4 regions of the Streptomyces sp. NPDC059850 genome follow, and region 4 is predicted to be linked to each of the others. Evidence: riboswitches for the same ligand, from Rfam matches in the RefSeq annotation. Region 4 holds a riboswitch; each other region holds the start of a gene.
The links. A riboswitch is a leader RNA that binds a small molecule or an ion and turns the genes downstream of it on or off. The one in region 4 is predicted to bind cobalamin.

Region 1 (7,614 bases), on a different contig from region 4:
CTCCAGCATCCCCAACTCGCTGGCCGCCCTGCTGCTGCACGTACGGGACGAGACCGGGTGCAGGCCGCACATCTACTTCGAGTGGACCGAGGGCAGCCCCTTCGCCCAGTTCCTGCGGTTCTTCCTGTTCGGCCAGGGCGAGGTCGCCCCCGTCACCCGCGAAGTCCTCCGCGAGGCCGAACCCGACCGGGCGCGCAGGCCGCACGTCCACGTCGGCTGAGCGGTGAAAGAACGCGCACCGGGCGCCGCGGTGTCCTGAGACATGCCGCGGCGCCCGGTGGCGATGGTCAGGAGCAGGGCTTGTAGAACTGCTTCCAGCCGTCGGTGGGCATGGCCGGGGGCTCGGCCCACGACCCGGCCTCGCCGTACTTCTGGAACGCCTCGTAGTCGAAGTCCGCGAGGCCGCCGCCCGGCTTCGAGAGCCGTACGTCGCGGTCCATCTGCCCGTCGCCGCCGTTGTTCCGGATCGCGAGGTCCGGGTAGGCGTCGTCGTTGTACCGGGCGATGGTGAGCTGCCTGGCCTCGCCGTGGTCGCCGATGTCGGAGTGCTCGGCGTCGGCGGACCGCAGGTTCGTCCGGTCCAGCGGGCCGGGACGGTACTCCGCGAGGCGGGCCGTCGAGGGGTCGTCGCCGCCGGACGGCTCGACGATGTTGACGACCATGTCCAGCGTGCCGTCGTGTCGGAAGTCGGCGACCGCGGCGGTCGCGATCTCACCCTTCTTGGCGCCGAGAAGGTCCTTGACGGGGAGCTTCTTGCCGAACGAGCCGTTCTTGGCGCCCCACTGGACCGTCATCTCGGTGCCGGTGTGCCCGGGGTTGGTGATCTTGTCCGGGTAGGTGTCGCCGTCGAGGTCACCGAGCAGCGTGGTCGCGTCGGCCAGGCACGGGGCCGACGGCTCGGCCGCCCCGGCCTGGTAACCGGCGAAGGTCAGGCTCAGGGCGGCGGCCGCGAGCGGCACGGCGATCAAACGTGAGCGCTTCCGAAGCATTGATGAACACCTTTCAGTTGCTGACGCACCGTGAGATGCCTGCGCTTGCACGGAAGTTCACCCACGAACACCGCGTTATCCGAATGTGATATTCCACCGATGCCGCCGTAGCGACAGCACTCTCTTGCGGTGACTGGGAAACCGTAGGAGAGTGCCCTGATGGTGACCAAACAACAGCTCAACGGCCTGCCCGAGGACGCGGACCTGAGGCGCGCGGACTCCCTGGCGCGCGAGATCTTCTCGGACGTGGCCAACAAGTGGGCACTCCTGATCATCGAGGCGATCGGCGAGCGCACCCTGCGCTTCAGCGAGCTGCGGAACGAGGTCGAGGGCGTCAGCCACAAGATGCTCACCCAGAACCTGCGCATGCTGGAGCGCAACGGCCTGGTCGACCGGAAGGTGTACCCCACCGTGCCGCCGCGGGTCGAGTACACCCTCACCGAGCCGGGCCGGGCCCTGCGCACCACGGTCGACGCCCTGTGCGGCTGGACCCACCAGTACCTCGACCGCATCGAGGACGCGCGCCAGCGCTTCGGCGCCTGACGGAGCGGGCCGCGTCGGCGAGGTGGCCCAGAGGGTGGCCCACCTCACCATCCGGATGGCGGACGGCCCTCTTCCCTCCCGCGCCCCACCCCGTAGGCTGGCCGGTGCAGCTGGTTCGCCCCGTCCGCCAGGCGGGACGCGTCGCAAGAGGGAACCCGGTGGGAATCCGGGACTGCCCCGCAGCGGTGAGCGGGAACGACCGCCGTCATGTGCACTGGGCCCGGCGACATCGGGCCTGGGAAGCGACGGCCAGTAGGTGTCCTCCCCCGGAGGACGTGCCCGCGAGTCCGAAGACCTGCCAGTGGCCCGCGTACGAACCACTCGTGCGCGGCATCTCGGTGACCTCGAGGGCGGGTCGGCGTACCTACCAGGCGGATGACCGCGCTGTGCCGCGCGGGGTCGTCTTCCGCCGGGTTCCGTCACCCTTCGCGCTCTCGTCCCGTCGCCGGGATCTCAGGGATTCATCTCGCGAAGGAGATCTCCGTGACCAGCAAGACCGCGGCCGCGGCAGCACGGGCCACCGTGTACGGCTACCCCCGCCAGGGCCGGAACCGGGAACTGAAGAAGGCGATCGAGGGCTACTGGAAGGGCCGCGTCACCGCCGACGCCCTCCGCGCCACCGCCGCCGAACTGCGCGCCACCAACTGGCGGCAGCTCTCCGGGGCGGGCGTCCACGAGGTGCCCACCGGCGACTTCTCGTACTACGACCATGTCCTCGACACCACCGTCATGGTCGGCGCGATCCCCACCCGGCACCGCGCCGCCGTCGAGGCCGACGCCCTGGACGGCTACTTCGCCATGGCGCGCGGCACCCAGGACGTGGCGCCGCTGGAGATGACGAAGTGGTTCGACACCAACTACCACTACCTGGTGCCCGAGCTGGGCCCGGACACGGTGTTCTCGGCCGACTCCACGAAGCAGGTGGCGGAGCTGAAGGAGGCCCTGGCCCTGGGCCTGACCGCCCGGCCCGTCCTGGTCGGCCCGGTCACCTACCTGCTGCTCGCCAAGCCCGCCCCCGGGGTGGCCGCGGACTTCGACCCGCTCACCCTGCTCGACCGGCTGCTGCCGGTGTACGCGGAGGTGCTGGCCGACCTGCGCGCGGCGGGCGCCGCGTGGGTGCAGCTGGACGAGCCCGCCCTCGTCCAGGACCGCACCCCGGCCGAGCTGAACGCCGCAGAGCGCGCGTACCGCGACCTCGGCGCGCTCGCCGACCGGCCGAAGCTGCTCGTGGCCACCTACTTCGACCGGCTCGGCGACGCCCTGCCGGTGCTGGCCAAGGCCCCGGTCGACGGGCTCGCGCTGGACTTCACCGAGGCGGCGGCCGCCAACCTGGACGCGCTGGCCGCCGTCGGCGGACTGTCCGGCAAGCGCCTGGTGGCGGGCGTGGTCAACGGCCGCAACATCTGGGTCAACGACCTGGAGAAGTCCCTGTCGACGCTGGGCACCCTGCTGGGTCTTGCCGACCGGGTCGACGTGGCCGCCTCCTGCTCCCTCCTCCACGTGCCGCTCGACGCGGCGGCCGAGCGGGACATCGAGCCGCAGATCCTGCGCTGGCTGGCCTTCGCGAAGCAGAAGACCGCCGAGATCGTCGCCCTCGCCAAGGGCCTCGCCCGGGGCACCGACGCCATCGCCGGTGAACTCGCCACCAACCGGGCCGCGCTGGCCTCCCGCGCCGACTCGCCGATCACCCACGATCCGGCGGTACGGGCCCGCGCCGCCGCGGTCACGGACGCCGACACCCGCCGCTCCCAGCCGTACGGGGAGCGCAGCGCGGCCCAGCGCGCCCACCTCGGCCTGCCGCTGCTGCCGACGACCACCATCGGCTCCTTCCCGCAGACCGGCGAGCTGCGCGCCGCCCGCGCCGACCTGCGGACCGGGCGGATCGACACGGCCGGGTACGAGGAGCGGATCAAGGCCGAGATCCAGGAGGTGGTCACCTTCCAGGAGAAGGCCGGACTGGACGTCCTGGTGCACGGCGAGGCCGAGCGCAACGACATGGTCCAGTACTTCGCCGAACAGCTCACCGGCTACCTGGCCACCCAGCACGGCTGGGTGCAGTCCTACGGCACCCGCTACGTCCGCCCGCCGGTGCTGGCCGGGGACATCTCCCGGCCCGAGCCGATGACGGTGCGCTGGACGGCGTACGCCCAGTCCCTGACCTCACGGCCGGTCAAGGGCATGCTCACGGGTCCGGTCACCATGCTGGCCTGGTCCTTCGTCCGCGACGACCAGCCACTCGGTGAGACGGCACGCCAGGTCGCCCTGGCTCTGCGCGACGAGGTGGGCGACCTGGAGGCGTCCGGAAGCTCGGTGATCCAGGTGGACGAGCCCGCGCTGCGCGAGACCCTTCCGCTGCGCGCCGCCGACCGCGCGGCGTATCTGGCGTGGGCCACCGAGGCCTTCCGGCTCAGCACCACCGGGGTGCGTCCGGCCACGCAGATCCACACCCATATGTGCTACGCCGAGTTCGGGGACATCGTCCAGGCCATCGACGACCTCGACGCCGATGTCATCAGCCTGGAAGCGGCCCGCTCCCATATGCAGGTGGCGCGCGAACTGGCCGCCCACGGCTACCCGCGCGAGGCCGGGCCGGGCGTCTACGACATCCACTCCCCACGCGTGCCGAGCGCCGAGGAGGCGTCCGAACTGCTGCGCGCCGGGCTCGATGCCATTCCCGCCGAGCGGCTGTGGGTCAACCCCGACTGCGGCCTGAAGACCCGCGGCTGGCCCGAGACCCGCGCCTCGCTGGAGAACCTGGTGGCCGCCGCCCGCACGGTCCGCGGCGAGCTGTCCGGGTCCTGACCCGGACACACACCCTACGGGCCGGGGCGCCTCGCGCACCCCGGCCCGTTTCCTGCCCCGGCCCCCGGTCGGGACAGGCGCGCGGCCTCACTTCCGCGCCGCACTTAGGTTTACCTAACTTTTTCTCGCGGCACAACACCCGCCACGGGGAGTCGCGCTCGTGGCTCAGCCACGCGCGGTGGCGGCTCGCAGCGCGCCGTACTGCAGCGCCGCGAAGCCCGCCACCACGGCAGCCTGCAGCGGTATCCACACGGTCCCGGCGGTGGACGGCGACAGCCACAGCGCGAGCGCCGCGACGCTGAGCACCGCCCACGCCACGTTCGCCTCCACCACACACCGCACCGCGAGGACCGGCGGGTGCCGCCGGGACGCGAGGAAGCCGACGCCCGCCGCGTACACGAGCAGGAACACTCCCCCGCATGCGAGCAGTGCCCGGTCGACGCCGAGCAGATCGCGGAGAGGCCCCGAGGCGGCCAGGTAGGCGAGGGCGTTGGCGCCGGTGACGGCGGCGTCGAGGGCCAGGAAGCGGCGCAGCCAGAGGCGGGCCGCGGGGGCGTCGGCGGGTGCGGTACGGCCCACGTGGGTTGCGGACATGGCAATCAACCTCCGTCAGGGGAAGGGGCGTTGGTCAACGCCGGGCCCCGAGCCGGAGTGCGCCGACTCGGGGCCCCACGACCCTCACCTTGCCGCCACCCGCGCGGACGGTCGATTACCTCGCGGGTAAGGGCCGTCGGCCGGAGCCGGGGTGGAAGGACCGGGCTCTCAGCGCTTGGTGGTGCTGTTGAACAGCGAGCGCGACCAGAGGTAGCCGACCAGGGTGATCCCGGCGCACCAGGCGAGCGAGATCCAGCCGCTGTCGCCGATCGCGGAGCCGGAGAGCAGGCCGCGCAGGGTCTCGGTCATCGGTGTGAACGGCTGGTACTCGGCGAACCAGCGCAGGCCCGGTGACATCGAGTCGGCCGGGACGAACGCCGAGCCGAGGAACGGCAGGAACTGGACCAGCAGCGGCTTGTTGCTCGCCGATTCGACGGTCTTGGAGATCAGGCCGAGCGCGGCCGACAGCCAGGTCACCGCGAAGGCGATGGCCGCGAGGAGACCGGTGGCGGCCAGCCACTCCAGCCAGGTCGCGTCCGACCGGAAGCCGACGGCGAGTGCCACGCCCACGACCAGGACGGCGCACACCATGGTCTGGATGACGCTGCCGATGACATGCCCCGTCATGAACGACGAGCGGGTGATGCTCATGGTGCGGAAGCGGTTGATGATGCCCTCGGTCATGTCGGAGCACACCGCGATCGAGGTCGACATCGAACCGGCGGCCACCCCCATGATGATGATGCCGGGCGTCAGATAGGTCAGATACGCGTCCCGGTCGCCGCCCATCCCGGCGCCGATCGAGTCGCCGAAGGCGTAGACGAACAGCAGCAGCATCAGGATCGGCGTCATGGCGCTGCCGAACCCCACGGCCGGGTAGCGGATCGCGTGCTTGAGGTTGCGCCGCAGCATCGTCATCGAGTCGTGCACGGCGTAGGTGAGGGTGCTCATCGCAGGGTCTCCTTGACGGAAAGCGGGGTGGCGGCGGCGCCGTCGCCGGTCAGGGCGAGGAACACGTCGTCCAGGTCGGGGGTGTGCACGGAGAAGTCGGCGGCCCGGATCCCGGCGGCGTCCAGCCGGTCGAGCAGGGCGCGCAGCGCGTCGATGCCGCCGTCGCCCGCCACGCGCAGGGCGAGGTTCTCCTCGTCGCGGGCGGCGCCGGGGAAGGCGGCGGCCGCGCGCTCGTACTCGGCGGGTTCGGTGAACCGCAGCCGGACGTGGCTGCCGGGGATCCGCGCCTTCAGCTCGTCGGCGGAGCCCTCGGCGACGATCCGGCCGCCGTCCAGCACGGCGATCCGGTCGGCCAGCTGGTCGGCCTCCTCCAGGTACTGGGTGGTGAGGAAGACCGTGGTGCCGCCCGCGACCAGCGAGCGCACCATCTCCCACATGGTGCGGCGGCTGCGGGGGTCGAGCCCGGTCGTCGGCTCGTCCAGGAAGATCACCTGCGGGTCTCCGACCAGCGTCATGGCGAGGTCGAGCCTGCGCCGCATCCCGCCGGAGAAGGTCGCGGCCCGCTTGTCCGCCACGTCCGCGATCCCGAACCGCTCCAGCAACGCCCGGGCGCGGGACCGGCCTTCGCGCTTGCCGAGGCGCAGCAGGTCGGCCATGAGGAGCAGGTTCTCCTCGGCGGTGAGCAGATCGTCGAGCGCGGCGAACTGCCCGGTGACACCGATCGCGGAACGTACCGCGTCCGGCGCGGCGGCGACGTCGTGGCCCGCGACCTGGGCCTGTCCGCCGTCGGCGGCGATGAGCGTGGACAGGATCTCCACGGTGGTGGTCTTGCCCGCGCCGTTCGGCCCGAGCAGGGCGAACACCGAGCCCGCCGGGATGCGCAGATCGATGCCGCCGAGGACGGTCTTGTCTCCGTATGCCTTGCGCAGACCGATGGCGGAGACGGCGGCGGGCGCGGAACTTTTGGACGTGGGCATGACAGACGAAAGCATGGAGCCCTCCGATCGAAGGGTGAAGTGGCGGGAGGAGTACGGGGGTGGGGTGGCTCAGACGGCGGCGCGGCGGACGTCGATGTTGCCGTACCGGGCGCGGGCGCGGACCTGGACGGTGTCCTCGGTCTTCTCCGGGGCCTCGGACGTGCTGAGCGTGTTACGCACCTGGCCGGAGTGCGAGCTGACGTCGAGCCAGGCGGCCGTGCCCTCGCGGATGCCGACCTCGATGGCGCCAAAGGAGGTCTCCAACTGGACCGTACCGCGCGCCACTTCACCTACCCGCAGGGTGCCATGGGCGGTGGTGGCGGTGACCGAGTCCTCGGCGCGCCGGATGTCGATGTCGCCGTTGGCGCCGCGCACCCGCAGCTCGCCGGTCACGGCGCCGACGGTCGTGGTGCCGTGCGAGTTCCTGAGGGTGGCGGGGCCGTCGACGAGGTTGACGCGCAGGCTGCCGGAGCTGGTGGTGATCTCGGCCGTGCCGTCGACCCGGCCCACGGTGATCGAGCCGTGCGACGCGGTCAGCCGCAGCGGGCCGGTCGCGTCGAGGCGGACGTCACCGGTGGCGGTCTTCACGCGGACCTCGCCGAGCCGCCCCTCGCCGAGCACCTGGGTCCAGGCGCCGGTCGCGTCGATACGCGAGCCCGTGGGCAGCTCGACCGTCACATCGACAGCACCGGTGCGGCCGAGGCCGAACAGATTGGGCTTGGGTGTCCTGACGGTCAGCACGCCGCTCGCGTACGAGA
Region 2 (7,614 bases), on a different contig from region 4:
CCGGTACCGACCTGGGTGGTGCTGCTGGAGGCGGCCACCGAGGCCGACCGGGACGCCCTGGAGCGGCTCGCGGCGGACGCGGGCTTCGCCGCCGAGGACTGGTCGTCGTCGGTGCGGCTGCTGTGCCGTTCCTGTTCGGAGAGCCGCATGCCGAGCGACGAGGGCGAGGGCGAGCACCTGGACCCCCATGACCACAGCGAGCCCGGCCACCCCGGCCCGCTGGGGCACCGTACGGCGGGCTCGGGCTCCCTGTGGGTCGCCGAGCGCGAATGCGGCATCGCGGCGCCCAGCGGGCTGGTGCGGGGGCTGCTGGACGGCTGGGTCGCCGACAGCCCGGACACCCGGGAGTGGCGGGACCTGGAAGAGGTCTGCTGAACGCCCGCAAAGCCCCGGAAAGGCGCCGGAAGGCCCCGGAAAGGCCCCGGAAGGGCCGCTGATCCCCCGGCCCTCCGGGCGGGCCGTACCCTGTAGGGCGACGCATCAGGGTTGAAGGAAGGCGTACGGCGGACGATGTCGCAGCAAGGGACCACGAAGCAGCAGGTGGACGACGAGTTCGTCGTGGACACGGAGGACTGCGAGGAGCGCGAGCGGGCGTACCGCGAGCGCGGCACCGCCCGCCCGATCACCGTCGTCGGCAATCCGGTGCTCCACAAGGAGTGCCAGGACGTCACCGCCTTCGACGACAAGCTCGCGGCGCTGATCGACGACATGTTCGCCAGCCAGCGCGCGGCGGAGGGCGTCGGCCTGGCCGCCAACCAGATCGGCGTCGACCTGAAGGTCTTCGTCTACGACTGCCTGGACGACGAGGGCGTACGCCACGTCGGCGTGGTCTGCAACCCGGTCGTGGAGGAGCTGCCCGCCGACCGCCGCGTCCTCGACGACTCCAACGAGGGCTGCCTGTCGGTCCCCACCGCCTACTGCGAGCTGGCCCGCCCGGACTACGCGGTGGTCCGCGGCCAGGACGCCGAGGGCAACCCGATCGCGGTTCGCGGCACCGGCTACTTCGCCCGCTGCCTCCAGCACGAGACCGACCACCTCCACGGCTACCTCTACATCGACCGCCTCTCCAAGCGCGACCGCAAGGACGTGCTCCGGCAGATGGCAGAGGGCACCGCCCGCTACGAGACGGTCCCGAACGACTGAGCGCACCTCCGTACAGCACGGCACAGGGCCGGACCCCCTCTCGGGGAGTCCGGCCCTGTTCTGTGTTCGCGAGACGCAGAGGCTCAGAAGTCGTCGTCGAAGGAGACCGAGCCTTCGACCGCCACCTGGTAGGCCGAGGCGCGGCGTTCGAAGAAGTTGGTCAGCTCCTGGACGTCCTGCAGCTCCATGAAGGAGAACGGGTTCTCGGAGCCGAAGACCGCCGGGAAGCCGAGGCGCTTCAGGCGCTGGTCGGCCACGCACTGCAGGTACTCGCGCATCGACGCGGTGTTCATACCGGGCAGGCCGTCGCCGCACAGGTCGTGGGCGAACTGGAGCTCCGCCTCGACGGCCTCCTTCAGCATGTCGATGACCTGCTGCTCCAGCTCGTCGTCGAAGAGGTCGGGCTCTTCCTCGCGGACGGTGTCCACGACCGAGAAGGCGAACTCCATGTGCATGGACTCGTCGCGGAAGACCCAGTTGGTGCCGGTCGCCAGGCCGTGCAGGAGGCCGCGCGAGCGGAACCAGTAGACGTAGGCGAAGGCGCCGTAGAAGAACAGGCCCTCGATGCACGCCGCGAAGCAGATCAGGTTGAGCAGGAAGCGGCGCCGGTCGGCCTTGGACTCCAGGCGGTCGATCTTCTCCACCGAGTCCATCCAGCGGAAGCAGAACTCCGCCTTCTCGCGGATGGAGGGGATGTTCTCGACCGCCGCGAAGGACGCCGCCCGGTCGTCCGGGTCGGGCAGGTAGGTGTCCAGCAGGGTCAGATAGAACTGGACGTGCACGGCCTCCTCGAAGAGCTGCCGCGACAGGTACAGCCGCGCTTCGGGGGAGTTGATGTGCTTGTAGAGCGTCAGCACCAGGTTGTTGGACACGATCGAGTCGCCGGTCGCGAAGAACGCCACCAGTCGGCTGATCATGTGCTGCTCACCGGGGGAGAGCTTGGCGAGGTCGGCGACGTCCGAGTGGAGGTCGACCTCTTCCACGGTCCAGGTGTTCTTGATCGCGTCCCGGTAGCGGTCGTAGAACTGCGGGTACCGCATCGGCCGCAGGGTCAGCTCGAACCCGGGGTCGAGCAGGTTCTTGGTGCTGTCCGGCGCGGTGTTCGCGGTGGTCATCTCGGATGCGGTGGGCATTACTGGCAGGCCTCGCAGGACTCGGGGTTTTCCAGGGAGCAGGCGACCGCGTCGGCCTCGGCGGGCGTCTGCTGGGTGGGGACGGCGGCCGTGGCGGCGCCACCGCGGGCGCTCTGGGCGATCCGGGTCGCCGGGCGGGAGCGCAGGTAGTACGTGGTCTTGATGCCGCGCTTCCAGGCGTACGCGTACATCGAGCTGAGCTTGCCGATGGTCGGCGCGGCCATGAAGAGGTTCAGCGACTGGCTCTGGTCGAGGTACGGCGTACGGGCCGCCGCCATGTCGATCAGGGCGCGCTGCGGGACCTCCCACGCGGTGCGGTACAGGTCGCGGACGTCCTGCGGGACCCAGGACAGGTCCTGGACCGAGCCGTTGGCCTCGCGCAGCGCGTCACGGGTCTGGGCGTCCCAGACGCCGAGCTTCTTCAGGTCGTTCACCAGGTAGTTGTTGACCTGGAGGAACTCACCGCTGAGCGTTTCGCGCTTGAACAGGTTGGAGACCTGCGGCTCGATGCACTCGTACACGCCCGCGATGGAGGCGATGGTGGCGGTCGGCGCGATCGCCAGCAGCAGCGAGTTCCGCATGCCGGTCACCGTCATCCGCTGCCGCAGCGCCTCCCAGCGCTCGGGCCAGGTGGCCTGCGCGTCAGCGTAGTGGTCCGGGTGGAGGACGCCGCGCGCGGTGCGGGTCTCGGCCCACGCCGGGTGCGGGCCGTGGCGCTCGGCGAGGTCGCAGGACGCCTCGTACGCGGCGAGCATGATGCGCTCGGAGATCCGCGTGGAGAGCGCCTTCGCCTCGGGCGAGTCGAACGGCAGCCGCAGGCGGAAGAAGACGTCCTGGAGGCCCATCAGACCGAGCCCGACCGGACGCCAGCGGGAGTTGGAGGCCCCGGCCTCCTCCGTCGGGTAGAAGTTGATGTCCACCACGCGGTCGAGGAAGGTCACGGCGGTGCGGACGGTGCGGTCAAGACGCTCCCAGTCCATCTCCCCGTCCTCGCCAAGGTGCTGGGCGAGGTTGACCGAGCCGAGGTTGCAGACGGCGGTCTCGCCGTCGTTGGTGACCTCCAGGATCTCGGTGCACAGGTTGGAGGAGTGGACGACCTTGCCCGGCTCGGCAGTCTGGTTGGCGGTGCGGTTGGCGGCGTCCTTGAACGTCATCCAGCCGTTGCCGGTCTGCGCGAGGGTGCGCATCATCCGGGAGTACAGCTGGCGCGCCGGGACCTGCTTGAGCGCCCGCCCCTCGGCCTCGGCCTTCCGGTACGCGGCGTCGAACTCGTCGCCCCACAGGTCGACCAGTTCGGGCGCGTCCGCCGGGGAGAACAGCGACCAGTCGGCGTCCGCCTCGACCCGGCGCATGAACTCGTCCGGGATCCAGTGCGCGATGTTGAGGTTGTGGGTGCGGCGGGCCTCTTCGCCCGTGTTGTCCCGCAGCTCCAGGAACTCCTCCAGGTCCGCGTGCCAGGTCTCCAGATAGACACAGGCCGCGCCCTTGCGACGGCCGCCCTGGTTGACGGCGGCCACGGAGGCGTCGAGCGTGCGCAGGAACGGCACGATGCCGTTGGAGTGCCCGTTGGTGCCGCGGATCAGCGAACCGCGGGCGCGGATGCGGGAGTACGACAGACCGATGCCGCCCGCGTGCTTCGAGAGGCGCGCGACCTGGTGGTAGCGGTTGTAGATCGAGTCCAGCTCGTCCAGCGGCGAGTCCAGCAGATAGCAGGACGACATCTGCGGGTGCCGGGTGCCGGAGTTGAACAGCGTGGGGGAGCTGGGCAGGTACGACAGCGTGCTGGTCATCCGGTACAGCTCGGCGACGTCGCCCAGCGCCCGCTCGGACGGGTCCTCGGCGAGCCCGCAGGCCACCCGCAGCAGGAAGTGCTGCGGGGTCTCGATCACCTGACGGGTGATCGGGTGGCGCAGCAGATAGCGGCTGTGCAGGGTGCGCAGCCCGAAGTAGCCGAAGCGGTCGTCCGCGCCGTCGGCCAGCGCCTGGTCGACCAGCGCGTCCAGCCGGGTGGCGTGGGTGGTGACGAACTCGGCGGTGGAGTCGGCGATCAGGCCCTCGCGGTGGCCCACGGCGACGGAGGCCGAGAAGGATTCCGCGCCCTGCCCGGCCGCCTCGTCGGCGATCGCGCGGGTCAGCAGCCGCGCGGCGAGCTTGGAGTACTCCGGCTCCTCGCCGATGAGCCCGGCCGCCGCCTCGGTCGCCAGGGAGCGCAACTCCGCCTCGTCCGAACCGGAGTGGCGGCCGCGCAGGGCGGCGGCCGCGACCCTGCCGGGGTCGGTGGCGGGCAGGTCGGCGGTGAGCGCGGTCAGGGTCCGCAGCAGGGCGGTCCCGGGCGCGTCGGCCGCTGCCATAGAGTCCGCTGCCTCTGAAACCGGATCGGCGGGCGCGATGGTCACTGAAGTGTTCTCCCTCGCTCGGCTGGGGGCCTGCGAGGGCGGTGCGCGATGGCCGCTTACGGGCATGCCGATTCCGCTTCAGGGCACACCGCGCAGCGTCCATCGACCCAACCCACGAGGCCCGGACGTATGCAGACGGCCGTCGGCAGGTCATCGGACTCACGGGTGCGCAAAAGCGCACACGTACACCGTTGCGGGACAGTTCCGGATTCCCACCGGATTCCCCTGCGGCGACAGCGAGCACGAGCATACATCTTGTGTCGCGCTGCGCACGCGCCCCCAGATGTTGTGTCGTCAGCTGGGTGGATTCGCATAGATGTGCTAGTCGCGTCAGGCTTTGGCCGCGCCGGAAGCCCCCTGGAAGCCTGCCGGAATCCCGCCGGAATCCCAGGGAAAACTAGCTCGCCGGGCCGCTCGTCCGCCATTCGTCCAGGGCACGGGCGAGGCGGTCGCGGTAGCCCGCGTAGCCGTCCTCGTACGCGCCGCGAAGCTCCGCCCGGGGCTCGACGGTACGGGACGCGGAGCGCCAGTGCGGGGCGTCCACGGGGTCGCCGAGGGACCGCCAGGCGACCGCCGCCGCGCCGCGCGCGCCGACTTCCGGCTCGTCCGGGACGGCCGCGGGGTGACCAATGACATCCGCGAAAATCTCCGTCCACGCGGCGGAGCGCACGCCCCCGCCGCACAGCGCGAGCCGCCCCGAGAGCCCGGCCGCCTCCAGGCAGTGGCGGGCCGCGTAGGCGACGGCCTCGCAGACGGCCCGTACGGCGTCGGCGCGGCTGGTGCCGAGGCCGAGGCCGTCCAACCGGCCCTGGGCGGCGGGCTCCACGAAGGGGGCGCGTTCCCCGGCGCCGGACAGGAAGGGCAGTGCGGTCACGCCGCCCGCGCCCGGCGGGCTCTGGCCGAGCAGGGTGTCCAGCTCGGCCGTGGTCGTCCCTGTGAGATCGAGCACCCAGCGCAGCGCGGCGGTGCCGACCATCGCGGGCATCGCGCGCAGCCAGCGGTCCTGATCCGGGACGCACAGCCACATTCCGGCCGGATCGGCGGCCGGGTCCACCACGGCGCGGTCGGTGAGCACCTGACAGGCCAGCGTGGTGCCGACGATGAGCAGCCCGTCGCCCACGTCCCGCACCCCGCTGCCGATGGCGCACGCCGGAAGGTCGTACGGGCCGGAGACGACGGGCAGTCCGGGCGGCAGCCCGGTCAGCCGGGCGCCTTCGTCGTCCAGCGCGAGGACGGTGCCGGGCGCGGCGGGCGGCGGCAGCAGCCGGGCGTGGTCGCCCAGCCCGCACAGCTCCAGAGCGGCGGGCACATACGTACGGGTGGTGACGTCGAGGAACGGGAGGGAGGCGTCCGAGGCGTCCACGGTGATGACACCGGTCAGCCGCTGGGCCACCGCGTCCACGCAGTACCCCGCGACCGACGCCCGCTCCAGCGCCGCCGGTTCGTGCTCGGCCAGCCAGCGCAGCAGCGGGGCGTGGCAGCCGGGGAACAGTCCGGAGCCGGTGAGGGCGTAGAGGGCGGTGAGCGTGCCGTCGGCGCGCCAGCGGGCGACGGTCTCCCCTCCCCGGCCGTCCAGCCAGGAGATCGGCGGACGCACCGCCCGGCCCGCCTCGTCGCGCAGCCACAGCCCGTCGCCCTGGCCGGTGAGCGCGAGCGCGGCGGGTGGCGCGGGGAGCGCGGCGGCGACCTCGCGCACCACCTCGGCGACCGTGCGGAGCACGTCCTCCAGGTCCTGTTCGACCCGGCCGCCGGGCAGCCGGTCCAGTCGGCTGGGGCGGGCGGCGGAGGCGAGGGCGACCCCGTCGCGACCGAAGGCCACGGCCTTGGTGACCGAGGTGCCGACATCCACTCCGATGATCGCGCGCATGGCCTGCTGCCCTCCGGAACCTCGGTGTCCCCTCACATCAGCGATGCTAGATTTAACATCAGAGACGTGATGAGGCAATGGTCCAGGCACTGGCCGACACACCGGCTGGCCGACGCACAGGGGAGCCCCGGATGACCGCCCGACTGCTGCTCGTACGCCACGGAGAGACCGCGTGGCACGCGGAGAACCGGTACGCCGGAACCTCGGACATCGCGCTGACCGAGCGCGGCCACGGGCAGGCGCGGGCCCTTGCCCACTGGGTGCGGGGGCGCGGGATCGACGCGGTGGCCTGCTCCCCGCTCGGCCGGGCGCGGCACACCGCGGAACCGCCCGCGACCGCCCTGTCCCTGGTGCCCGAAGTCGTCGAGGATCTGCGCGAGATGGACTTCGGCTGGGGCGAGGGCCGCACCCTCGCCGAGATGGAGGCGGAGGACGCGGCGGCCGTCCGGGCGTTCCGTGAGGACCCCGACGCCGGGGCCTTCCCCGGCTCGGAGCGGCCCGGCGAGGCCGCGGCCCGGGCCGTCGCCGCCCTGCGGCGGCTGGCCGCGGCACATCCGGACCGTACGGTGCTCGTGGTGGCGCACAACAGCCTGCTGCGGGTGGCGCTGTGCGCGCTGCTCGGCATCCCCGTGGGCCGCTACCGCACGGTCTTCCCCCGGCTGGACAACGCGGCGGTGACCGAGATCGGGATCGACGGCGACCGCACGGCGCTGCGCTCCCTGAACGTGCCGACGGGCGGCGTGCCGACCGGTGACGTGCAGACGGGCGGCCCGACGACCGGCGGCATGAGGGGAGAGGCCCGCCCATGACCACCGCCCGCTCCCAGGAGGCCCGCAGACAGGCCATCACCGAACACGTCCTCGCGCACTCCACCGCCACCGCGGCCGAGCTGGCCGACCTCACCGGGGTCAGCCTGATGACCGTGCACCGGGACCTGGACGAGCTGGCCCGGCTCGGCGTACTGCGCAAGTTCAGGGGCGGGGTCTCGGCCTTGCCGTCGTCGGTCTTCGAGTCCAGCCTCGCCTACCGGATGGGTGCCCACCGGGCCGAGAAGGAGGCGGTGGCCGCCACCGCC
Region 3 (7,614 bases), on a different contig from region 4:
CGGCCCGGCCGGGACGAAGCCGCCGTTCAGGGCGTGCACGGCGTGGTCGATCTCGTCGGTCGTGGCGGCGAGGCGCGGGACGACCTCGCGGGCGGCGAACTCCAGGATCGCGGTGACGGCGGGGCGCTGCTCCTCGGGCAGGTCGAGGGCGGCCCGCTCGGCGGCCTCCGGGGCCCAGTCCGCGTCCTCCATCGCCTGGACGAGGACGCGGGCGCGCTCCTCGGCCTCGTCCGCGCCGGTGCGGGTGGCGGCCGACTCGTCCAGGCCCAGCGCCTCGCGCAGCCCGGGAAGCGCCGACGTACCGCCCCAGATCTGGCGGGCGCGCAGGATGGCCAGGACGAGGTTGACCCGCTCGGGGCCGGTGGGCGCGCCGCCGAGGACGTGCAGACCGTCGCGGATCTGGGCGTCCTTGACCTCGCACAGCCAGCCGTCGACGTGCAGCAGGAAGTCGTCGAAGCCCTCGTCGTCGGGGCGCTCCTCAAGGCCGAGGTCGTGGTCGAGCCGGGCGGCCTGGATGAGGGTCCAGATCTGGGCGCGGATGGCGGGGAGCTTGGCCGGGTCCATCGCGGAGATGGCGGCGTACTCGTCCAGCAGCTGTTCCAGGCGCGCGATGTCGCCGTACGAATCGGCGCGGGCCATCGGCGGCACGAGGTGGTCGACCAGGGTGGCGTGGACGCGGCGCTTGGCCTGGGTGCCCTCGCCGGGGTCGTTGACCAGGAACGGGTAGATCAGCGGCAGGTCGCCGAGCGCGGCGTCGGGGCCGCAGGCGGCGGACAGGGCCGCGTTCTTGCCCGGCAGCCACTCCAGGTTGCCGTGCTTGCCCAGGTGCACCATGGCGTCGGCGCCGAAGCCGCCGTCGGCCTCGGGGCTCGCCATCCAGCGGTAGGCGGCCAGGTAGTGGTGCGAGGGCGGCAGGTCGGGGTCGTGGTAGATGGCGATGGGGTTCTCGCCGAAGCCGCGCGGCGGCTGGATGACGACCAGCAGGTTGCCGTGGCGCAGCGCGGCGAGGACGATCTCGCCCTCGGGGTCGCGGCTGGTGTCCACGAACATCTCGCCGGGCGGCGGGCCCCAGTGCTCCTCGACCGCGTCGCGCAGCTCCTGCGGCAGCGTGGCGTACCAGCGGCGGTAGTCGGCGGCGGGGACCCGGACCGGGTTCTTGGCCAGCTGCTCCTCGGTGAGCCAGTCCTGGTCGTGGCCGCCCGCCTCGATGAGGGCGTAGATCAGCTCGTCGCCGACGCCGGAGACCAGGCCCGGAAGCGATCCGGGGCCCTCCTCGGGGCCGAGGTCGTACCCCTCGGCGCGCAGCCGGCGCAGCAGGGCGACGGCGCTGGCGGGGGTGTCGAGGCCGACCGCGTTGCCGATCCGGGAGTGCTTGGTGGGGTAGGCGGACAGGACGAGCGCGAGGCGCTTGTCGGCCGCCGGTATGTGGCGGAGCCGGGCGTGTCGTACCGCGATTCCGGCGACACGCACGGCGCGCTCGGGGTCGGGAGCGTAGACGGGCAGGCCGTCCTCGTCGACCTCCTTGAAGGAGAACGGGACGGTGATGAGCCGTCCGTCGAACTCCGGGACGGCGACCTGGGTCGCGGCGTCCAGCGGGGACAGGCCCTCGTCGTTCTCCTCCCACGCGCTGCGGGACGAGGTCAGGCACAGCGCCTGGAGTACGGGGACGTCGAGCCCGGCGAGCGCGCCCGCGTCCCACGACTCGTCGTCGCCGCCCGCCGACGCCTCGGCGGGGCGGGTGCCGCCCGCGGCGAGCACGGTGGTGACGACGGCGTCGGCCGCGCCGAGGGCCTCGATCAGCTCGGGTTCCGGGGCCCGGAGGGAGGCGACATACAGCGGCAGCGGGCGCGCCCCGGCGTCCTCCACGGCCTGGCACAGGGCTTCCACGAAGGCGGTGTTGCCGCTCATGTGGTGGGCCCGGTAGTAGAGCACGGCGATGGTCGGTCCGGTGACGTCCTCGCGCGCGGTGCGCTCCAGCGGACCCCAGGTGGGGGCGGGGGCGGGCGGCTCGAAGCCGTGGCCGGTGAGCAGCACGGTGTCGGAGAGGAACCGGGCCAGCTGCTCCAGGTTGGCGGGTCCGCCGTGGGCGAGGTAGGCGTGCGCCTCGGCGGCGATGCCCACGGGGACCGTGGACGCCTCCATGAGCTGGGCGTCAGGGGCCTGTTCACCGGTGAGCACGACGACGGGGAGGTCGCCCGCGAGCAGGGTTGCGAGGCCTTCCTCCCAGGCGCGGACGCCACCGAGGAGCCGTACGACGACGAGTTCGGCACCGTCGAGGAGGCCGGGCAGCTCGTCGAGCGCGAGCCGCGCCGGGTTGGCGAGGCGGTATGGCACCGGGCCCGTGGCCGCGCGGGCACTGAGCAGGTCGGTGTCGGACGTCGACAGCAGAAGGATCATGGCTCAGCGCGCCTTCCTCGGGGTCCGCGCCCCGGGCGGGTTGTGAAGACGGCGGGAGTTCCTGGCTCGCACGGCGGGCTGGCCGTGCTCACAGTGGCGGGACCGCACCGGATTCGCACCGGTTTCCTCCCCTAAACGCCGTCTTAAGCGTCCGGCGGGCCAGACGGCCCGCCGCAGAGCATAGTAGGCGTTCCTGACCTGGCACGGGACGGTGAGGGCCGACGAAACGTCGGTATGCTCGCCGCCATGTCCCTCCCCCCGACAACCGTCCCACCTGCGGATGAAGCGCCCCCACGCCGGGAGCGCGGACGCGATGACGCCTGCCCCGGCGCGCTGCGGCTGCACTCCGCGGACGACGGGTCCCTGGCGCGCGTCCGGACACCGGGCGGCCTGCTGACGGTGCGTCAGGCGCAGGCGCTGGCGCGGGTGAGCGAGGAGCTGGGGGACGGCGGGCTGGACCTCACCTCGCGCGGAAATCTCCAGCTCCGCGGCCTGGCGGCGACCTGCGGTGGCGAACTGGCGGCCGGGCTGCGGGACGCCGGACTGCTCCCCTCCGAGCGGTACGACCGGGTGCGCAACATCGTGGCGTCCCCGCTGAGCGGGCTCGACGGCGCCGGATACGGCGATGTCACGGCGTGGACGCGGGAGTTGGACGCCGCGCTGTGCGGTGGCGCGTGGGAAGAACTGTCCGGCTTGTCGGGCCGTTTCCTGTTCGCGATGGACGACGGCCGGGGCGATGTGGCCGCGCTGAGCGCGGATGTGACATTGATCGCAACGGGGGACGGCGGAGCCGTACTGCGGGTGGGCTCCGGGGCTGACGGGGTCGCGTTGGAGGTGCGGGCGCGGGATGTGCCGCGCGCCGCCGCGCTGGCCGCCGTGGAGTTCCTGGCCCGGGCGAGCGGCACGCGGGCGTGGCGGGTGCGCGACCTGCCCGCGCAACACGCCGTGACCGTCGACGGCTTGGCGGCGCGACTCGCGGACGAGGGCGTCGAAGCCGCGCGAATCGGACATGAGCGGCCGAGCGACGCGCCCGGCACACCGCCCGCGCCGGGCGTCGTGTCCGGGCCGGACGGGCGGTGTGCCGTGTCCGTCCTGGTGCCGCTCGGCCGGGTCCGCGCCGCACAGTGGCGGCTGCTCGCCGCGCTCGCCTCCCGGGGCGGGTCGGGTGAGCTGCGTGTGACACCCTGGCGCGGCGTGGTGCTCCCGGGGTTCACGGCGGACAGCGCGGCGGCCGCGGCGCGTGAAGTGACCGACGCGGGGCTGGTGACCGAGCCGGATTCCCCGTGGGCCGGGGTCGGCGCGTGCACGGGGCGGCCGGGCTGCGCCAAGTCCCTGGCCGATGTGCGCGCCCACGCGACACGCGCGGTGGCGGGCACTCCCCGCTCCCCCGGCGCGCCGCCGGTGTACTTCTCCGGCTGCGAGCGGCGCTGCGGCCACCCCGGCGGCCACTGGGTGGACGCGCTGGCCACGTCCGCTACGGACTACCGGCTCACCGTGCGCGACACGCGCGAGCCGGACGGGGTGACCGGCGGCGGCGTGATGGACGTGGCAGCGGAGCAACTGGCCGACGCCGTGGCGGCGGCCCGCGGAACAGCATGATCAACGACATGATCGAGGACATCGAGGACACCGTGTTCGACTACGAGAAGGACGGGGCGGCCATCTACCGCGCCTCCTTTGCCACCATCCGCGCCGAGGCGGACCTGGGCGGCCTCCCCGCCGACGTCAGCCAGGTCGTGGTGCGGATGATCCACGCGTGCGGCATGGTCGACCTGGTCAAGGACCTCGCGTACACCCCCGAGGTGGTCGCCCGCGCCCGGGAGGCGCTGCGCGCCGGGGCGCCCGTGCTCTGCGACGCCCAGATGGTCGCCAGCGGCGTCACCCGCAAGCGGCTGCCCGCCGACAACGACGTGGTGTGCACGCTGTCCGACCCGGCCGTACCGGAGTTGGCGCGGCGCATGGGGACGACGCGCAGCGCAGCCGCGCTGGAGCTGTGGCGGGACCGGCTGGAGGGTTCGGTCGTGGCGGTCGGCAACGCGCCCACCGCGCTGTTCCGGCTGCTGGAGATGATCGAGCAGGGCGCGCCGCGCCCGGCCGCCGTCATCGGCGTACCGGTCGGGTTCATCGGCGCCGCCGAGTCCAAGGAGGCGCTGGCCGGACACCCGGCGGCGCCCCACCATCTGGTGGTGCGCGGCCGACGCGGCGGCAGCGCCATCGCCGCGGCCGCGATCAACGCGATAGCGAGCGAGGAAGAGTGAGCGAGCAGCAGCGAGAGGCGACGCCCGCGGCGAAGGGCCGGCTGTACGGCGTGGGCCTCGGGCCCGGTGACCCTTCCCTGATGACGGTACGGGCGGTCGAGGTCATCGCCGGGGCCGATGTCGTGGCGTACCACAGCGCCCGGCACGGCCGCAGCATCGCCCGCTCCATCGCCGAGCGGCATCTGCGGCCCGACCACATCGAAGAGCGGCTGGTCTACCCGGTCACCACGGAGGGCACCGACCATCCGGGCGGCTACCGGGGCGCGATGGAGGAGTTCTACGCGGAGGCGGCGGCGCGGCTCGCCGCGCACCTGGACGCGGGGCGCACGGTCGCGGTGCTGGCCGAGGGCGACCCGCTCTTCTACGGCTCGTACATGCACATGCACAAGCGGCTCGCCGACCGCTACCCGACCGAGGTGATCCCCGGCGTCACCTCGGTCAGCGCGGCGGCCGCCCGGCTCGGCGCGCCGCTGGTGGAGGGCGAGGAAGTGCTGACGGTCCTCCCGGGCACGCTGCCCGAGGAGGAGCTGACGGCGCGCCTCGCGACGACCGACGCGGCGGCGGTCATGAAGCTAGGCCGCACCTTCCCGACCGTACGGCGCGCCCTGGAGCGTTCGGGGCGGCTCGCCGACGCGCGGTACGTGGAGCGCGCCACGATGAGCGCGGAGCGCACCGGGTCGCTGGGCGAGGTCGATCCGTCGTCCGTGCCCTACTTCTCGGTGGCGGTGCTGCCGAGCCGTATCGACGCGCCGGACGCTCCCGATGTCTCCGGGGCCGGGCGCGCGGGCGAGGTCGTCGTGGTGGGCCTCGGCCCGGCCGGTCCGCTGTGGCTCACCCCCGAGGCCCGAGGTGAACTGGCCGCCGCCGAGGACCTGGTCGGCTACACCACCTACCTGGACCGGGTCCCCGTACGCCCCGGCCAGCGGCGCCACCCCTCCGACAACAAGGTCGAGGCCGAACGCGCCGAGTTCGCCCTCGACCTGGCCCGGCGCGGTCGGCGTGTCGCCGTGGTCTCCTCGGGCGACCCCGGCGTGTTCGCCATGGCCACGGCCGTGCTGGAGGCCGCGTCCGAGGACCCGTACCGCGATGTCCCGGTCCGGGTGCTGCCCGGCATGACCGCGGCCCACGCCGCCGCCGCCCGCGCGGGCGCGCCGCTCGGTCACGACTACGCCGTCGTTTCCCTGTCCGACCGGCTCAAGCCCTGGGAGGTCATCGCCGAACGCCTGCGGGCCGCGGCCGCCGCCGATCTGGTCCTCGCCCTCTACAACCCTGGCTCCCGCAGCCGGATCTGGCAGGTCGGCAAGGCCCGCGATCTCCTCCTGGAACACCGCTCGCCGGACACCCCGGTCGTCCTGGGCCGTGATGTCGGCGGCCCCGAGGAATCCGTCCGCGTCATCCGCCTGGCCGACCTCGACCCGGCCGAGGTGGACATGCGCACGATCCTCCTGATCGGCTCCTCCCAGACCCGTACGGTCCGCCGAGGCGACGGCACCGACATCGTCTGGACCCCGCGCCGCTACCCCGAGGTGTGACTCAGGGGCGTGCGGTCGTACGGGTCGTACGGAGCCAGGCGATGGCCTCGGTAGGGGTCCGGGCCACCGGGACGCCCTCCGGGGCGGGCGGGCGCTGGACGACGACCACCGGGATTCCGGCGGCGCGGGCCGCGGCCAGCTTGGGGGCCGTGGCCCCGGCGCCGCTGTCCTTGGTGACCAGGACGTCGACGCGGTGGCGGCGCAGCAGGGCGCTCTCGCCATCGAGGGTGAACGGGCCCCGGTCGAGGATCACCTCCATGCGCGGCGGCAGCGGCGGCTGCGGGGCGTCGACCGAGCGGACCAGGAACCACGGGTCGGTGAGGTGGGCGAAGGCGGCCAGCCCCATGCGGCCCGTGGTGAGGAAGACCCGCTCCCCCAGCTCCGGCAGCAGCCGCGCGGCCTCGTCCAGCGAAGCCGCCGGATGCCAGTGGTCGCCGGGGCCCGCCACCCAGCCGGGGCGGCGCAGGGCGAGCAGGGGAACATGGACGGCGGCGGCCGCTCGGGCCGCGTTGTGACTGATCGTGTCGGCGAAAGGATGGGTGGCGTCGATGAGCGCGTCCACCTGGTGCTCGCGCAGCCAGCGGGCCATGCCCTCGGGGCCCCCGAACCCGCCGATCCGCACCTGCCCGGCGGGCAGTCGCGGTGCGGCGACCCGGCCCGCGAGGGAACTGGTGACGCGCAGGGCGGGGTCGCCGTCCAGCTCCGCGGCGAGGCGGCGGGCCTCGGTGGTGCCGCCCAGGATGAGCACATGGCGCACGGGTGCGCTGTTCATCGGCTGCCTTTCGTCGTCCGTGCGCCCGTCATCGTATGCGCGGCGGGTGGCCCATGGCTGACGCGGAGACCGGGGTGAGCGGCGTGAGCGGGGGTCGCGGGGCCCAGCTGGAGCGCACCGGGCTGCGGCCCGGGTGGACCACCGGGGCGTGTGCGACGGCCGCGACGACGGCCGCGTACACCGCGCTGCTCAGCGGCGACTTCCCCGACCCCGTGACCATCGCGCTGCCGAAGGGCCAGCGGCCCGCGTTCGCCCTGGCGGCCGAGGAGCTGGGCGCCGACCGGGCCATGGCCGCCGTCGTGAAGGACGCCGGGGACGATCCCGACGTGACCCACGGCGCGCTGGTACGGGCGACCGTGCGCGCCCTGCCGCCGGGCAGTGGCGTGGTGTTCCGGGCGGGCCCCGGCGTCGGCACCGTCACCCGGCCAGGACTGCCGCTCGCGGTGGGCGAACCGGCCATCAACCCCGTGCCGCGCCAGCTGATGAGCGACCACATCGCCGAGGTCGCCGCCCGCCACGGTGAGGGCGGCGATGTCGAGATCGAGGTCTCGGTGGACCACGGCGAGGAGATCGCCCGCAGCACGTGGAACCCCCGGCTGGGCATCCTCGGCGGCCTGTCCATCCTCGGCACGACCGGCGTCGTGGTGCCGTACTC
Region 4 (7,614 bases):
AGGAACACCGCTCCGGCCAGCGCGGCCGTCGGCAGCAGCCGCCGGTGGTCGCCGCCGACGAAGACGCGCACGATGTGCGGCAGCATCAGCCCGACGAAGCCGATCGGCCCGGTTGCCGCCACCAGAACGCCCGTCACCAGGGACAGCAGGACGAACATCCGGGCGCGGAACCGCGCCACGTCCAGCCCCATCGTCGTAGCGGACTCCTCGCCCGCCAGCAGCAGGTTCAGCGACCGGGCCTGTACCAGCAGCGCGGCGATGCCCACGAGCAGCGCCGTGGTGGGCAGCCACAGCATGTCCCACCGGACGCCGCCCAGCCCGCCGAGCGTCCAGGTCAGCACTTCCCGTGCCTCGTTGCCCCGGTCCGCGGTGAGCAGCAGCAGATCCATCACCGCGGTGAGCACCGACGCGACCGCCACTCCCGACAGCACCAGCCGCACCGAGGTGATCCGCCCGCCCGCGCGGGCCGCGGTGTACACGAGCAGCAGGGTGAGCAGGGCCCCGGCGAACGCGGAGACCGACAGGGACACGGTGCCGAAGAGGCCGACACCGGAGACGATCACGACGACCGCGCCCAGGGACGCCCCGGAGGACACGCCCAGCAAATACGGCTCCGCGAGCGGGTTGCGCACCAGCGCCCGCATGGCGGTGCCCACCACCGCGAGCCCGGCGCCGGTCACCGCCCCGAGCAGCACCCGAGGGGCCCGTACGTCCAGCACGATCGTCTCGCGCGCCCGGGACCAGACCGGCTCCGACCAGTCGGCACCGAGACCGTGTCCCAGGATGCCCCACACCTCGGCGGGCGGCACCCGCACCGAACCGATCGCCAGCCCTGCGGTGAGGGACACCAGGAGCAGGACGACGAGGATCGCCAGGGCCAGCGGGTAGGCCGCCCGGCCCTGCGGATGGTGTCCTCGCTCGGTGGGCGGCGCGGGCGCGTCCTTGACCGGGGTCGTCACCGAGGACTTCACCGGGGCCGTCACCGGAACCGCTCGGGGTGCAGCCGTCGGGCGAGGTCCTCCACCGCGTACGGCGGGCGGACGCCGACCAGAGTGGCGGTCAGCGGCAGCACCACGAACCGCTTGTTCTTGATGGCGGGCACGTCGGCGAGGGCGGGCTGGGAGAGGAGGAACTTCTTCTTCTCCGCCACGCTGCCCGCGCCGCGATAGTCGTAGAGCGCGATGACCTCGGGCTTGCGGGCCACCACCTGTTCCCAGGACGCGTCCCCGAAGACCTCGTTCAGGTCGGCGAACACATTGCGTCCGCGCGCCAGCCGGATGATCTCGGTGCCCAGGCTCTTGCCACCGGCGGTGAACGCCGCCTTGTCGCCGCTGTCGTACACGAACACCGGCACTGGCGGTGCGTCCTTCACCGCCTCGGTGGTCCTGCCGATGCGTCCCTGGAGATCGGCCACCAGCCGGTCGGCCCGCTCCGATACGCCGAAGATGGTGCCGATGGCGCGGATCTCGTCGTAGGTGTCCCGCATCGACACCCGCTTCATGCCGCAGTACTCGCGGTTGAGGTAGGTGTCGATGCCCGCGTCGGCGAACGCCTCGCGGGACCGGCCCGCGTTCTTGGCGAAGGCGCTGCCGCAGCCGCCGTAGACGAAGTCCGGCTCGGCCTCCAGGACATTCTCGAAGGACGGCTCCTTCGCGGCCCGCTCCGGTATGGACGCGAAGTCCTTCTCGTACCGGGGCAGGACGGCCGAGTCGGGGAAGGCGGTGCCGACCATCCGGTCCTTCAGTCCGAGGGCCAGCATCAGTTCGGCCGGGTGCTGGTGGATGGTGACGGCGCGGGACGGCGGCTTGTCGTGGACAGGGCGAGGGCCAGGACCGCACCGCGCCCGGTACGGCGGGGCGGCCGGGCCGGGGGAGAGGCCGGAGGAGAGAAGGAAGACGCAGCGTGCCGTCGTACACGTAAAGCCTCCTGGGGAGTCCGCGCTCCTCGGAACGGGCCCGCGACAGGCCAGTGTCCTGACTCCCGGATCGACGTTCCCCCGGCCTTCCCGCGCTCGTGCGCAGTGGCCTCTTCGAAGGGTTCCACTCCCCGGTCACAGTGGCGGGACCGTGCCGGATTCGCACCGGCTTCCTGTATCCCGTCGCGGTGATGACCGGGCGATCCTACTTTTCCTTGAGTGACGGATAAAGGGCGCACGTCCAGATCTCCCGCGGCTCCACGGCGCTGCGGACGAACCACACTCACGGCTCGATGAGATGAGAGCGCATCGCCTCGGCCCCCACTCGGCCGCGGCCGGTGAACCACAGGTTGAAGGACACCCTCTCGCCCGGCTTCATCATCGGCGGGTCGAGGACCGCGACATGGACGCCTCCCCGTTTCATCCGCAGTGTGCTGTGCGCGGGGATGGCCACCTTCTTCGCCCACCGGACGGCGCCCGGCCGCCTCTTGTCGGGCTCGCGCAGCATGGAGACGCCCAGCTCCGGGGAGTCGGCGAAGACCAGGGTGTCGTCCCGGTCCCCGACGTTGCGGATCTCGAAGTACGCGGCGGCCACGTGCCCGGGGGACTGGATGATCCGGCCGGCGCTGACCTCGATCCGCGGGACGGGCACTCCCGCCGCCCCGGTCGCCGTGTAGCCGGTGAGCAGGGCCAGGGCCAGCGCGCAGCCGCCCACCGGAACCAGGGCCGCCCGCGCTCCCCGGGCCACCGCGTCTCTCAGACGGCGCAGCGGCGGGGTGCGGTCATCGGTCGCTGAGGACATCGTTCTTCCTTCTCGTACGGCCGTGCTCGGTGTCCGCCGAGTCATGGGGCGCGAGGGGAGCGGGCGGTGTGCCGGTCCGCCGCCCGCCCGGGGCGTAGGCCCGCAGCCGCAGGCTGTTGGTGACGACCAGGACCGAACTCGCGGACATGGCCGCGGCCGCGACCATGGGGTTGAGCCAGCCGGTCGCGGCCAGCGGGACGGTGACCACGTTGTAGCCGAAAGCCCAGACGAGGTTGGCGCGGATGGTGCTCAGGGTGCGCCGGGTGAGCCGGATGGCGTCGACGACGGCCAGCATGTCCTCCCGTACGAGGGTGATGTCGGCGGCGCCGATCGCGGCGTCGGTGCCACCGCCCATGGCCATGCCGAGATCGGCGGTGGCGAGCGCGGCGGCGTCGTTGACTCCGTCGCCGATCACCGCGACGCACCGGCCCTCGGCGCGCAGCGCGGCGACGATCCGCTCCTTGCCCTCCGGAGTCACTCCGGAGTGGACCTTCCCGATGCCCGCTTGCTCGGCCATCGCCTGGGCGGGGGCCGCCCCGTCACCGGTCACCAACACCGGCTCGATGCCCAGCGCGCGCATCGCCGCCACCGCCTCGCGGCTGGTGGGCCGCAAGGTGTCACCGACGGCGAGCAGCCCGACCGGGCGGTCGTCGATCTCCACGATGACGGCGGTGTGCGCGGCGCGTTCGGCGGCATCCCGTGCCTCGCGCAGTGCGTCCGGCAGAGGCTCCGACGGACGCGGGCGGCGTACGCGCACACGGCGGCCCTCGACGTGGCCGGACACGCCCTCTCCGGGCTGGGCCCGGAACTCCGTCACCTCCGGCAGACCGGTGTCATCGGCCGCGTCGCGGCGGGCCGCCGCCACCACCGCGCGGCCGATGGGGTGTTCGGAGCCCTGCTCCACGGCCGCGGCCAGCCGGAGCAGATCCTTCTCCTCCGGCCCGTCCTCCGCCACCGCCACGTCGGCCAGGGACATGCGGCCGGTGGTGAGCGTGCCGGTCTTGTCGAGTACGGCGGTGTCCACGCGGCGCAGTCGCTCCAGCGCCTCCGGGCCGCGGACGAGGACGCCGAGCTGCGCTCCTCGCCCGCTGGCCACCAGGAACGCGGTCGGTGTGGCCAGTCCCAGTGCGCAGGGGCAGGCCACGACGAGGACGGCCACGGACGCGGTGACGGCCGACTCACCTGCCGCACCCGCGCCGAGCCAGAAGCTCAGCACCGTGGCGGCGATGGCCACGATCACCGGTACGAAGACGCCCGCCACCCGGTCGGCGAGCCGCTGCATCCGGGCCTTGCCCGCCTGCGCCTCGGTCACCAGCCGTGTGATGCGGGCGAGCTGGGTGTCGGCACCGACCGCCGTGGCCCGTACGACCAGCAGACCGCCGGAGTTGACGGCCCCGCCGACGACGGCCGTGCCGGGGGTCACCTCGACCGGCACGCTCTCGCCGGTGACCAGGGACAGGTCCAGCGCCGATCCGCCCTCGACGACCACCCCGTCCGTGGCCACCTTCTCGCCGGGGCGCACCACGAACTCCTGCCCCGTGGTGAGCGCGGACACCGGGATGCGGCGATTGCCGCCGGATTCCCGCAACTCCACGTCCTTGGCACCCAGTTCGGCGAGCGCCCGCAGCGCCGAACCGCTCCGGTGCCGGGCCCGCGCCTCCAGATGCCGTCCGAGGAGGACGAACAGCGGGACGGCGACCGCCGCCTCCAGATAGATGTGAGGCACACCGTCGTCGGCCGAGGGCAGCAGGCTGAACGGCATCCGCATGCCCGGCACGCCAGCGCCACCCCAGAGCAGCGCGTACGCGGACCACGCGTAGGAGGCCAGGACACCGAGGGACACCAGGGTGTCCATGGTGGCCGCCGCGTGCCGCAGGCCGCGCAACGCCCGCTGGTGGAAGGGCCACGCGCCCCAGGTCGCGACCGGAGTGGCAAGGATGAAACACACCTGCTGCCACCGGTCGAACTGCCAGGCGGGAACCATCGAGAGCACCATCACCGGCACTGCCAGCACCGCGGTGAAGATGAGCCGTTCGACGTCACCGGCGGCTTCGCGGTCCTGCCCATCGGACCCGTCCGTGGAATCCACGGAAAGATCCCCGTCGGTGGTTCCGGGGGCGGGGGCCGGGAGCTCGGCCGTGTATCCGGCCCGTTCGACGGTGGCGATCAGCTCATCCGAGGTCACGGTCTCCGGGTGAGAGACCCGCGCCGTACCGGTGGCCAGGTTCACGGAGGCGCTCACGCCCTCGACGCGGGCCAGCTTCTTCTCCACCCGGTTCACGCAGGCCGCGCACGTCATGCCGCCGATCAGCAGGTCGGTGGTGTGGGTGGGCGCGTCGGAGGTGTCGGCCGGAGGGGACGTGGCGTCCGGGCGCTCGCTCATCGCTCCTCCGTCCACGCGCCGTGGCTCAGCGGTCCCATGCCGTGGGTGCCCATGCCGCCGCCCCCGTCGTCCTGCGGCACGCTCCGGTGGATGCCGGGATCCACCGGACCGGCGGCGCGCCCCACGGCGTAGGAGGCGGTCATCAACACCACCAGGAGGACGAGGAATCCGGCCAGCGCGGGAGGCGGCAGCGCGCGGCGCACCCGGGCGCCGAACGGCTCCGCCTCGTCGGGCGCCGGTCGCGGCGGCGCGGCGGTATCGGTCAGCGGCATCTTCGGCACTCCCTGTGCTGGCTTCCGGAAACGGCTGGGGTCCGCTCACCATTACGGGCCGGGGCGGCAGGGCGCTCACCAAGCGGAGGCTCTGTCATACAAGGAGAAGACCGTCCCCGCCGGGAACTGCCCGGCCCTGTCATCCGACATGTGGAGCGCGAGGTTTCTCCGCCCCGCCGGAGCCCGACGTGAACACCAGCGCCCATATGCGCGTATTCCCCATCGAAAGCATCACCCTCCCCGTACACCAGGAGCGATGACCATGACTGAGATCCGTTACATCGTCACCGGCATGACCTGCGGACACTGTGTCGCCAGCATCACCGAGGAGGTCTCCGAGGTGTCCGGGGTCAGCGAGGTCAGCGTGGACCTTCCGTCGAACGAGGTCACGGTACGCGGTACCACGCTCGACGACGAGCAAGTCCGCGCCGCGATCACCGAAGCGGGATACGGCGTCGCGGGCCTCGCAACCGCCTGACCCCACAGCGGACGGCCCGGCGGGGCCGCGGTATCCCGCGGTCCCTGCCGCGACCGACCGGCCCCGCTCATCACTGTCCGTGCCGCCGCCTGAGAGAAGGCCCAGCGATGCCCGACAAACAGACCACGCCGACCGCGACCGCGACCGCACATGCGCGGACGCGGCCGAACGGCCCTGAGGACCACGACTCCATACCCCGGAGCAGCGAATTGCCCGAGCCCCACCGGCCCGAACCCGTGACGACGCAGGGAGTGGCCCGATGATCGCCTCGACGGGTCTGCGCTGGATCCTGACCCTGCTGTTCGTCGTGCCCGCCCTCGCCGCGATGTGGCGGACCGGCGCGCCCGGACGCGCCGGAGGCGGCCCGGGCGCGGTCGAGAGGGTCGCACACCTGCTGCACGCGGTGATGGCCCTCGCCATGGCGGCGATGGTGTGGCCCTGGGGAATGAACCTCCCCGCCGGACCGCAGGTCGCGCTGTTCACGCTGGGCGCCATGTGGTTCGCGGGAGTGGCGCTGGCGCGGCCCGCTTCCGCTTCCCGTACACGGGCCTTACGGGGCGCCCTCCCACATGTCGTCATGATGGGCGCGATGGCCTGGATGGCCGCCGCGATGGTCTCGTCAGGCTCGATGGCGGGACACGGCTCCAGTGCGATGGCGGGCCACGGCGGTTCCCACGACATGGCGCACATGCCGGGGATGGACATGTCCGGTGGATCCGGCACCGTGACCATGGCTCTCACCGACACCGCCCCGAGGCTGACCGCCGGGCTGCTGGCCGCGGTGCTGCTCGTGCTGGGCGTGTGGTGGCTGGCGCGGAGCTTCGACGCCGCCCGGCTCGTCTACGCCACCGGTACGCGGCGCCCAGCGGCCCCGGTCGAGCGCGACGCGTTCGGTCTCGCCTGCCACAGTGCCATGGCGCTGGGGATGGCGGTCACGTTCGTGGTGCTCGTCTGAGGAGGGAGGAGGGCCGTACCGGCGCACATTGGGGGCGCTCAAGTACTTTTCCAGCGTTTGTGTACTTGTCCGGTGGTTCACTTGGGTCAGGCGTGCTCACGGGGGGCACAGGCCGAGGGGGGACACCGGATATGGCCACGCCCATCGTCACCGCACTGGCGGTCTATGAGGCCGGGAAGAAGGCGTACGAGGCGTACCAGGGCATCGTCGCCTTCGTCAGCCTCGGCAGCCACACCCCTACTCCCGAAGAGGAGATCCTGGCCAGACTGGAGGTGCTGCACCAGGACTTCGTCGCGCTGCAGGGGCGGTTCGACGAGGTGCTGGAGGCCGTGAAACAGGCCGTCAGAGTCGAGCAGCAGGCGTACGTCCTCAATCTGCGGCGCGATCTGGACGGTCTGCGCGGCCGGGCCCGCACCGCCATGGACGAGCTGAACGCCTGGGTCGCGGGCGGCCGCACGGACCCGCTGCTGCGGTCCAACGCCGACAACAACGCGCGGCTGGCGGCGAATACGCTGCTGGAGGGCGACTCCTACTTCTACCGGCCGGATCCGAACTCACCGGAGAGCGTCTTCGACCACCGGCTGGCGTATATCGCCTATGTCTACGTGCTGACCGTCCGGTTCGGCGTGATCGCCGGGCTCAACCCGCAGTATCGCGAGGACCGGCTGGCCCGTGAGGAGCTGACCCGGCACGCGGCGCGGCTCGACTGGGTGTTCCAGCACGCCGACCAGGCCATCGAACCGCATACCGGCGGCGGTCCTGACAACCGCGGAAGCTACTTCCTGGCCCACCAGTGCGTGGACCACATC

Region 1: linked by a shared signal. The riboswitch ahead of metE (5-methyltetrahydropteroyltriglutamate--homocysteine S-methyltransferase) and the one ahead of ACFV9T_RS37230 (ABC transporter substrate-binding protein) in region 4 are both predicted to bind cobalamin.
Region 2: linked by a shared signal. The riboswitch ahead of ACFV9T_RS16000 (ribonucleoside-diphosphate reductase subunit alpha) and the one ahead of ACFV9T_RS37230 (ABC transporter substrate-binding protein) in region 4 are both predicted to bind cobalamin.
Region 3: linked by a shared signal. The riboswitch ahead of cobN (cobaltochelatase subunit CobN) and the one ahead of ACFV9T_RS37230 (ABC transporter substrate-binding protein) in region 4 are both predicted to bind cobalamin.

What each region holds. Positions count from the first base shown of each region.
Region 1 covers NZ_JBHWJI010000006.1:63,067-70,680, reverse strand. The annotation lists gene ACFV9T_RS06950 (APC family permease) at 1-220, shown strand, start outside; gene ACFV9T_RS06945 (FG-GAP repeat domain-containing protein) at 288-989, opposite strand; gene ACFV9T_RS06940 (winged helix-turn-helix transcriptional regulator) at 1,149-1,532, shown strand; cobalamin riboswitch at 1,627-1,850, shown strand; gene metE (5-methyltetrahydropteroyltriglutamate--homocysteine S-methyltransferase) at 2,016-4,334, shown strand; gene ACFV9T_RS06930 (hypothetical protein) at 4,500-4,928, opposite strand; gene ACFV9T_RS06925 (ABC transporter permease) at 5,097-5,879, opposite strand; gene ACFV9T_RS06920 (ATP-binding cassette domain-containing protein) at 5,876-6,856, opposite strand; gene ACFV9T_RS06915 (DUF4097 domain-containing protein) at 6,926-7,614, opposite strand, start outside.
Region 2 covers NZ_JBHWJI010000016.1:157,153-164,766, reverse strand. The annotation lists gene ACFV9T_RS16015 (tetratricopeptide repeat protein) at 1-375, shown strand, start outside; gene def (peptide deformylase) at 511-1,143, shown strand; gene ACFV9T_RS16005 (ribonucleotide-diphosphate reductase subunit beta) at 1,227-2,258, opposite strand; gene ACFV9T_RS16000 (ribonucleoside-diphosphate reductase subunit alpha) at 2,276-4,672, opposite strand; cobalamin riboswitch at 4,799-4,939, opposite strand; gene ACFV9T_RS15995 (FGGY family carbohydrate kinase) at 5,070-6,539, opposite strand; gene ACFV9T_RS15990 (histidine phosphatase family protein) at 6,671-7,348, shown strand; gene ACFV9T_RS15985 (DeoR/GlpR family DNA-binding transcription regulator) at 7,345-7,614, shown strand, end outside.
Region 3 covers NZ_JBHWJI010000019.1:70,948-78,561, reverse strand. The annotation lists gene cobN (cobaltochelatase subunit CobN) at 1-2,397, opposite strand, end outside; cobalamin riboswitch at 2,432-2,569, opposite strand; gene cobG (precorrin-3B synthase) at 2,644-3,996, shown strand; gene ACFV9T_RS18000 (precorrin-8X methylmutase) at 3,993-4,655, shown strand; gene ACFV9T_RS17995 (precorrin-2 C(20)-methyltransferase) at 4,652-6,187, shown strand; gene ACFV9T_RS17990 (cobalt-precorrin-6A reductase) at 6,189-6,959, opposite strand; gene ACFV9T_RS17985 (cobalt-precorrin-5B (C(1))-methyltransferase) at 7,013-7,614, shown strand, end outside.
Region 4 covers NZ_JBHWJI010000070.1:9,721-17,334, reverse strand. The annotation lists gene ACFV9T_RS37235 (FecCD family ABC transporter permease) at 1-959, opposite strand, end outside; gene ACFV9T_RS37230 (ABC transporter substrate-binding protein) at 980-1,969, opposite strand; cobalamin riboswitch at 1,946-2,139, opposite strand; gene ACFV9T_RS37225 (copper chaperone PCu(A)C) at 2,199-2,717, opposite strand; gene ACFV9T_RS37220 (heavy metal translocating P-type ATPase) at 2,698-5,100, opposite strand; gene ACFV9T_RS37215 (hypothetical protein) at 5,097-5,372, opposite strand; gene ACFV9T_RS37210 (heavy-metal-associated domain-containing protein) at 5,635-5,850, shown strand; gene ACFV9T_RS37205 (DUF5134 domain-containing protein) at 6,110-6,805, shown strand; gene ACFV9T_RS37200 (tetratricopeptide repeat protein) at 6,937-7,614, shown strand, end outside.